DNA from 2 places in the Bradyrhizobium sp. CCBAU 11386 genome. Region 1 is predicted to be linked to the other one. Evidence: riboswitches for the same ligand, from Rfam matches in the RefSeq annotation. Region 1 holds a riboswitch; the other holds the start of a gene.
What was found. Region 1 has a riboswitch for S-adenosylmethionine ahead of XI09_RS39310 (O-succinylhomoserine sulfhydrylase). Riboswitches for the same ligand answer to the same signal wherever they lie in the genome.
Positions count from the first base shown of each region.

Region 1 (3,855 bases):
CCGCATCCGGCAGCCAGCCCTTCGAACAATCCCTCCAGCACCTTGGCGCAGGCGCCGTGATAATCAGCGACGTCGTCCATCAGCTTCCAGCTCTGCTGACGGATTTCAAAGGTGCCTTCCGACTGCGCCGTCTCGGCGGCATCATCCTGCGCGGCGAACAACGCGCTCAGGAACGATGCGAATTCCCTCGCGCCGCCGCGGCTCATCGCGAGCGCCGCCGCGACCTCGTCGAAATACTGCATCCCAATCAGCCTGCCGGTGAGATGCAGCAGATAGCCGGCATCCTCCGGGCCGAACAGCTGCACCATCACGGGCGCGGCAGTGCGGACATATTCCATCGCATAGTTGCGGTAGGCTTTTTCCAGCCGTGGCTTCGGCCAGCTCGCGACCGGCAGCGCCGGCGCGGTCTTCGCGTCGAACAGCGGCGCTTCGAGGTGCCGTGCGAACACCAGTCGCTGGTCGAGTTCGAGCGGATGGTCGTATTGATGATAATAGCCTTCGAGCCCGTCCTGGCCGTCGACGCTCTGCTTGGTGCAGACGAAGCCGAGGCGCAGATCCCCGAGCGCAACACCGTTGTTGGCGTGCCAGCCGCGCAGCATTGCGCGAGAGACCTCGCCCGGCACGCCGCAGATCGCGGTGCCCTTCCAGATCCAGCGCGGCGGCGGATAGCGGATCCAGGCCTTAACGTCGCTCTCATACATGTATTCGACATGCACGCCGCCGATCCAGTTGGAGAGATAGTGATATTGAGCAGCCGCGACCGCCGGCGGCAGATGGCTGAGGCCGAGCTTCTCAAGCCCCGGCAGGAACCGCTCCTGCTGCTGGCGACGGAACACGCGGAAGACGAACTCCGCGGCATCCGCCGTGCCGCGACGCGTGACCACGGTCAGGATGAGGCCGGTGAAGTAGGCGTGATAGAGATCGGCGACCGCGCGCCAGCGTTTCCATTGGGCGTCCTGCGCGGAGTCGGCTGGCGTGGTCATGTTCGCTCCCGGCTTGTTGTTTTGCGGGAGTGTGTCATCGCGGATGGGACGGCGCAACATGCCACAAGCTCGGCGTCATCGCCCGCGAAGGCGGGCGATCCAGTATTCCAGAGGCGGCTGTGATTGAATCGAGACGCCGCGGCGTACTGGATTCCCCGCCTTCGCGGGGAATGACGGCGGTGGCAAATTTGCTTGGATTGTAGCCCGCATGAGCGAAGCGATATGCGGGGAAACAGCTCCCGGATGTCGCTACGCTCATCCGGGCTACGGAATAGCGCTACACCCGGAAATGCTTGCTCAGCTTCAAGCCCTGCGCCTGGTAGTTCGAGCCGATGCGCTGGCCGTACATCGCGTCGGGGCGGGCCAGCATCTTCTCGTAGACGAGGCGGCCGACGATCTGGCCGTGCTCGAGGATGAACGGCACCTCGCGCGAGCGCACCTCCAGCACGGCGCGCGATCCCAACCCGCCGGCGCCGGCATAGCCGAAGCCGGGATCGAAGAAGCCGGCATAGTGCACGCGGAATTCGCCGACCAGCGGATCGAACGGCACCATCTCCGCGGCAAAGTCGGGCGGCACCTGCACGGCCTCTTTCGAGGCGAGGATGTAGAACTCGCCGGGATCGAGGATCAGGCTGCCGTCGGGACGGGCTGAGATCGGCTCCCAGAAGTCGTCGACCGCGTAACCGGAGCGGCGATCGACATCGACCACGCCGGTGTGGCGCTTGGCGCGGTAGCCGACGAAGCCGCTGGCCTTCTCGCCGGAGAGATCGACGGAGACGGCGACGCCGCCGGACAGATCGGCATCGTCGATGTCGACGAGGCGCTCGGACGCATGCAGCGCATCGAGCTCGTCGGCATTGAGGATGGCGTCACCGGTTCTGAAGCGCACCTGCGACAGGCGCGAGCCCTCGCGCACCAGCACCGGAAACGTCTTCGGGCTGATCTCGGCATAGAGCGGGCCGTGATAGCCGGCGCCGATCATGTCGAAGCGGCGGGTGCCGTCGGCGATCACGCGGGTGAAGACGTCGAGCCGGCCCGTCGAGCTCTTCGGGTTCGCGGCCGCGACGATCTCCGGCGGCAGCGCGAGGCTTTCCAGCAGCGGCACGATGTAGACGCAGTTGGTCTCCAGTACCGCGCCGTCGGCGAGGCTGAACTCGTGCAGCTTCAACTCGTCGATGCGCTCGGCCACCGTGGCGCCGGGACCGGGCAGGAAGCTGGCGCGGACGCGATAGGCGATGTCGCCGAGGCGCAAATCGAGGCTCGCCGGCTGGATCTGGCTTTCGACGAAGTCATAGGCGGGCAGGATGAGGCCGCCCTCCGCCATCGCCGCGATCATGCGGTCGGGCAGGATACCATTGGCGTCGGCGGCGATCGTGAAACTCAACCGGGGGTCCTCGTCAGGGGTCAAACGCATCCGGACATGTGGGAAATACTGGCCTTTTACGGCTATCCGATGGACGCCTTGACGGAAAGGCCATTGCGGAATATGAGCATCACTTATCCCGTGGTGATTTGAGCCGGCCGGCTTGCAGCCACGTTAAATAAGTCGCTAAACAGGCCGGGGACCTCTGTGATCCCGGCCCGTGGATATATCCAGGCCGGTTTTTTTGTGACCGTTTTCGACGAGACGGTCATGTCGGAGGTACCTATGTCGAAGTCGCCTGCCACTTACCGTCCCGAAACCCGCCTGGTCCATTCCGGCACCCTGCGCTCGCAATTTGGCGAGACGTCGGAGGCGCTGTTTCTGACCCAGGGCTACGTCTACAACAGCGCCGAGGAGTGCGAAGCGCGGTTCAAGGGCGAGGACCCCGGCTTCATCTATTCGCGTTATTCGAACCCCACCATCGCGATGTTCGAGCGCCGCATGATCGAGCTCGAGGGCGCCGAGGCGGCGCGTTCGGCCGCGACCGGCATGGCCGCGGTGACGACCGCGATCCTGGCGCCGCTGAAGGCCGGCGACCACGTGGTCGCCTCCCGCGCGCTGTTCGGCTCGTGCCTCTACGTCATTCAGGACCTGTTGCCGCGCTACGGCATCGAGACCACGCTGGTCGACGGCCTCGATCTCGACCAGTGGCAGCGGGCCTTGCGACCGAACACCAAGACGTTCTTCCTGGAGAGCCCGACCAATCCGACGCTCGACGTGCTCGACATCCCCGGGATCGCCGAGATCGCGCACAAGGGCGGCGCGCGGCTCGTCGTCGACAACGTGTTCGCGACCCCGATCTGGCAGAGCCCGCTCGCGTTAGGGGCCGACGTCGTGGTCTATTCCGCGACCAAGCACATCGACGGCCAGGGCCGCTGCCTCGGCGGCATCATCCTGTCCTCGGAAGCCTTCATCGCCGAGCACCTCCACAATTTCATGCGCCAGACCGGGCCGTCGATCTCGCCGTTCAACGCCTGGGTTCTGCTCAAGGGCCTGGAGACGCTGGCCGTGCGCGTGCGCGCGCAGACCGACACCGCGGCCCGCGTCGCCGAGGTGCTGGCGAGCCATCCCAAAATCTCGCGGCTGATCTATCCCGGCCGCGCCGATCATCCGCAGGCGGCGCTGGTGAAGAAGCAGATGCGCGGCGGCTCGACGCTGGTCGGCTTCGAGGTCAAGGGCGGCAAGGCGGCCGCGTTCCGCGTGCTCAACGAGCTCAAGCTTGCGAAGATCTCGAACAATCTCGGCGACGCCAAGAGCCTCGTCACGCATCCGGCGACCACGACGCATCAGCGCCTGAAGCCGGAAGACCGCGCCGCGCTCGGCATCAGCGAGGGTTTCATCCGCTTCTCGGCAGGGCTCGAGCACGCGGACGATCTGATCGAGGATCTGACGGCGGCGCTGGAGAAGGCGTGAGGGGCGAATAGCGAGTAGCGAATGGCGAGTAGAAAT
Region 1 covers NZ_LBKA01000257.1:237,446-241,300, forward strand. Annotated here, with positions in the region: gene XI09_RS39300 (hypothetical protein) at 1-983, opposite strand, end outside; gene XI09_RS39305 (2'-deoxycytidine 5'-triphosphate deaminase) at 1,261-2,397, opposite strand; SAM riboswitch at 2,478-2,557, shown strand; gene XI09_RS39310 (O-succinylhomoserine sulfhydrylase) at 2,632-3,819, shown strand.

Region 2 (3,855 bases), on a different contig from region 1:
ATGGTGCAGAAGTGGATGTTGGCGGTGTCGTACCAGGTCGCCGGCAGGTTCTCGGTGCGCGGCATGTGGCCGCCGATCAGGAGCTGGAGCCGCATCTTCCAGAAGCCGAAGTTCGGGAACGAGACGATGGCGCGGCGACCGATGCGCAGCAGATTCTCCAGCACCACACGCGGCTGCCGCGTCGCCTGGAGCGTCTGCGACAGGATCACGTAGTCGAAGGCATCATCGGGATAGTTCACGAGGTCGGTGTCGGCGTCGCCCTGCACCACCGCGAGGCCCTTGGCGACGCAGCGGTTGACGCCCTCGCGCGACAATTCGATGCCGCGACCATCGATGCCGCGGGTCTCCAGAAGCTGGAGCAGATCGCCGTCGCCGCAGCCGACATCGAGCACCTTCGAGCCCGGCTTGACCATCTCGGCGACGAGCAGATGGTCGGCGCGAAAATGACCTGATCGTTCCGAGTCAAGGCCGCCCAGCGGCAGCACTTCCTGCACTGACATCCTGGCCACCCTTGTTAGCTATTCTTGCCGTTGAGTCCGCGCGCCTTGCCTGCCGATTCCAGGAAGGCGCGGGCGATGTCGAAGAATTCGGGCACGTCGAGCAGGAAGGCGTCATGGCCGCGATCGGTCTCGATCTCGGCAAACGACACCCGCGCGCTCGACGCATTCAGCGCATGCACCAGCGCGCGCGATTCCGAGGTCGGAAACAGCCAGTCGCTGGTGAAGGAGACCACGCAGAAGCGCGTCTTGATGCCGGTGAACGCCTTCGCCAGCACGCCGCCATGGTCGCCGGCGATGTCGAAATAGTCCATCGCGCGCGTCAGATAGAGATAGGAGTTGGCGTCGAAGCGCTCGACGAAGGACGAGCCCTGGTAGCGCAGATAGGACTCGACCTGGAAGTCGGCGTCGAACGAGAAGGTCGGCAGGTCGCGATCCTGCATGCGCCGGCCGAACTTGCGGTGCAGCGCGGCGTCGGAGAGATAGGTGATGTGCGCCGCCATCCGTGCAACCGCGAGGCCACGATGCGGATGGATGCTGCGATCGGCATAGCCGCCATTGTGCCAGTCGGGATCGGCCATCACGGCCTGGCGGCCGAGCTCGTGGAAAGCAATGTTCTGCGCCGAGTGCCGCGTCGAGCAGGCAATCGCCAGCGCGGAATACACGCGCTTGGGGTAGGCCGCCGTCCATTGCAGCACTTGCATGCCGCCCATCGAGCCGCCGACCACCGCGAACAGCGTGTCGATGCCGAGCCGGTCGAGCAGCATCGCCTGCGCGCGAACCATGTCGGGGATGGTGATGACCGGGAAATCCAGGCCCCACACTTTGCCGGTCGCGGGATTGATCGAGGCGGGCCCGGTCGAGCCCATGCAGCCACCGATGACATTGGCGCAGATGATGAAGTATTGGCTCGGGTCGAGCGGGCGGCCCGCACCGACCAACGTTTCCCACCAACCGGGCTTGCCGGTGACAGGGTGTACATTGGCGACATGCTGGTCGCCGGTCAGCGCATGGCAGATCAGGATTGCGTTGGAGCGATCGGCGTTCAGCTCGCCATAGGTCTGGTAGGCGATCTGGAACGGCGAAAGATCGACCCCGCAGTCGAGCGGCAACGGCTGATCAGCGCCGAAGTGTGCGACGAGCGAACTCGGATGATCCACTTCGTGCGACCGTTCATCGGCACTGATCGCGGGAATGGGAATCGACGTGACGCCAACCATCTGACCATCGACCTCGTTTGCGATCGGACTTCAGACCGCTACTTGCATCAGGCCATGAAAAACCCGGCCTGAACGATAGGTTCGGCCGGGATCGGAAGCGTCCCCGGCCTGTTTAGCGAGTTTTTTAACGTGGCTGCAAGCCGGCCGGCTCAAATGACCACGGAACAGGCAAAACTTAGCGGCTTGGACGGTTTCCGTCAAGATACGGTCCGGATTAACCAAATTCGTCCCTGTCGCGTCAGCCGAAAGGGCCCAATTTCCCTTTGCATTTCTCTTTGCTTTCGCCGCTCCGACTGCCTAATCAAGACATCGACCGCAGCGGGTCCGACCTTACCGATCGACTTGGCCGACCCGCATTGGAACGCCTCTCAACAGCACTTGCCAGATATGTCCCAACGTCCGCCCGCGCCACCATCGTTGCAGGAATTGCGCAAGGAGATCGACGCGATCGACGAGGGCATGCATCGCCTCCTGATGCAGCGCGGCGACATCATCGACCGCCTGATCCAGGTGAAGCAGACCCAGGAGGTCGGCTCGGCGTTCCGGCCGGCGCGCGAGGCCGACATGATGCGGCGGATCGTGGAGCGTCATCGCGGCATCCTGCCGCTCGATACGGTCGAGAGCATCTGGCGCGTCATCATCGCGACGTTCACTTACGTGCAGGCACCGTTCGCGGTGCATGCCGACATCTCGGTGAGCGAGCCCGCGATGCGCGATTCCGTGCGATTCCATTTCGGCTTCACCGTGCCTTATGTTGCGCATTTCAGCGCGCAGGCGGCGGTCGAGGCGGTGGCGAAATCCAAGGGCGACCTGGCGCTGGTCTCGGCGACTTCCAGCCGGACCCCGTGGTGGCTGGAGCTGGAAGCCGAAGGCGCACCAAAGATCATCGCGCGGCTGCCTTTCGTCGAACGCGCCGACCATCCGGCCGCGCTGCCCGTGTTCGCGATCTCGCGCGTCGCCGACAGTGCCCTGGTGACGGAGGTGGAGACCTTCAGCGTGCGCGTCTCGGGGTGGAATGCCGAGATCGCGCGGGCGCTGTCGCCGCTCGCCGACATCGTGGCGGTGCCCGATACCGCCTTCGACGGCGCAGCGCTGCTGGTCTCGGTTACGAGCGCGAGCAGCATCGACAAGATCAAGGCTGCCCTGATCGAGGCGGGGGCCTCGGTGCGCTCCACGGCCCTCGTCGGCAGCCACGCAACGCGCTATACGGTGCCCCCGACCGGGTCGAAATCGTAAGTCACGAGCCGCCTGCCATTCCGGAGTTGAAGATGTCCCGCCCCGTGCCGAACCCCGGCATTCTCGATATTGCGCCTTACACGCCCGGCAAGAGCCCGGTGCCGGAGCCGGGCCGCAAGGTGTTCAAGCTCTCGGCCAACGAGACGCCGTTCGGTCCCTCGCCCAAGGCGATCGAGGCCTTCAAGAAGGTGGCTGATCATCTGGAAGACTATCCGGAAGGCACCTCCCGCGTGCTGCGCGAGGCGATTGGCCGCGCCTTCGGTCTCGACCCCAACCGCATCATCTGCGGCGCCGGCTCGGACGAGATCCTCAACCTGCTCGCCCACACCTATCTCAGCCATGGCGACGAGGCGATTTCGACCACGCACGGCTTCCTGGTCTACCCGATCGCGACCATGGCGGTCGGCGCCAGGAACGTGATCGCAGCCGAGAAGAACTTCACCGCTGACGTCGACGCCATCCTGAAGGCGGTGACGCCGCGCACGAAACTGGTCTGGCTCGCCAACCCGAACAACCCGACCGGCACCTATCTGCCGTTCGACGAGGTCAAGCGCCTGCGCGCCGGGCTGCCCTCGCACGTGCTGCTGGTGCTGGATGCCGCCTATTCCGACTACGTTTCTCGTAACGACTACGAAATGGGGATCGAGCTCGTCGCCACCACCGAGAACACCGTGGTGACGCACACCTTCTCCAAGATCCACGGTCTCGCCGCGTTGCGCATCGGCTGGATGTTCGGCCCCGAGCACGTCATCGACGCGGTCAACCGCATCCGCGGTCCGTTCAACGTGTCGACGCCGGCGATGTACGCCGCGGTCGCCGCGATCGAGGACACCGCGCATCAGGCGATGTCGAAGCAGTTCACCGAGACCTGGCGCAACTGGCTCACCGAGGAGATCGGCAAG
Region 2 covers NZ_LBKA01000193.1:8,034-11,888, reverse strand. Annotated here, with positions in the region: gene metW (methionine biosynthesis protein MetW) at 1-500, opposite strand, end outside; gene metX (homoserine O-acetyltransferase MetX) at 515-1,717, opposite strand; SAM riboswitch at 1,809-1,888, opposite strand; gene XI09_RS13590 (chorismate mutase) at 2,105-2,953, shown strand; gene hisC (histidinol-phosphate transaminase) at 2,986-3,855, shown strand, end outside.
Region 2: another riboswitch for S-adenosylmethionine. It lies ahead of metX (homoserine O-acetyltransferase MetX); the one in region 1 lies ahead of XI09_RS39310 (O-succinylhomoserine sulfhydrylase).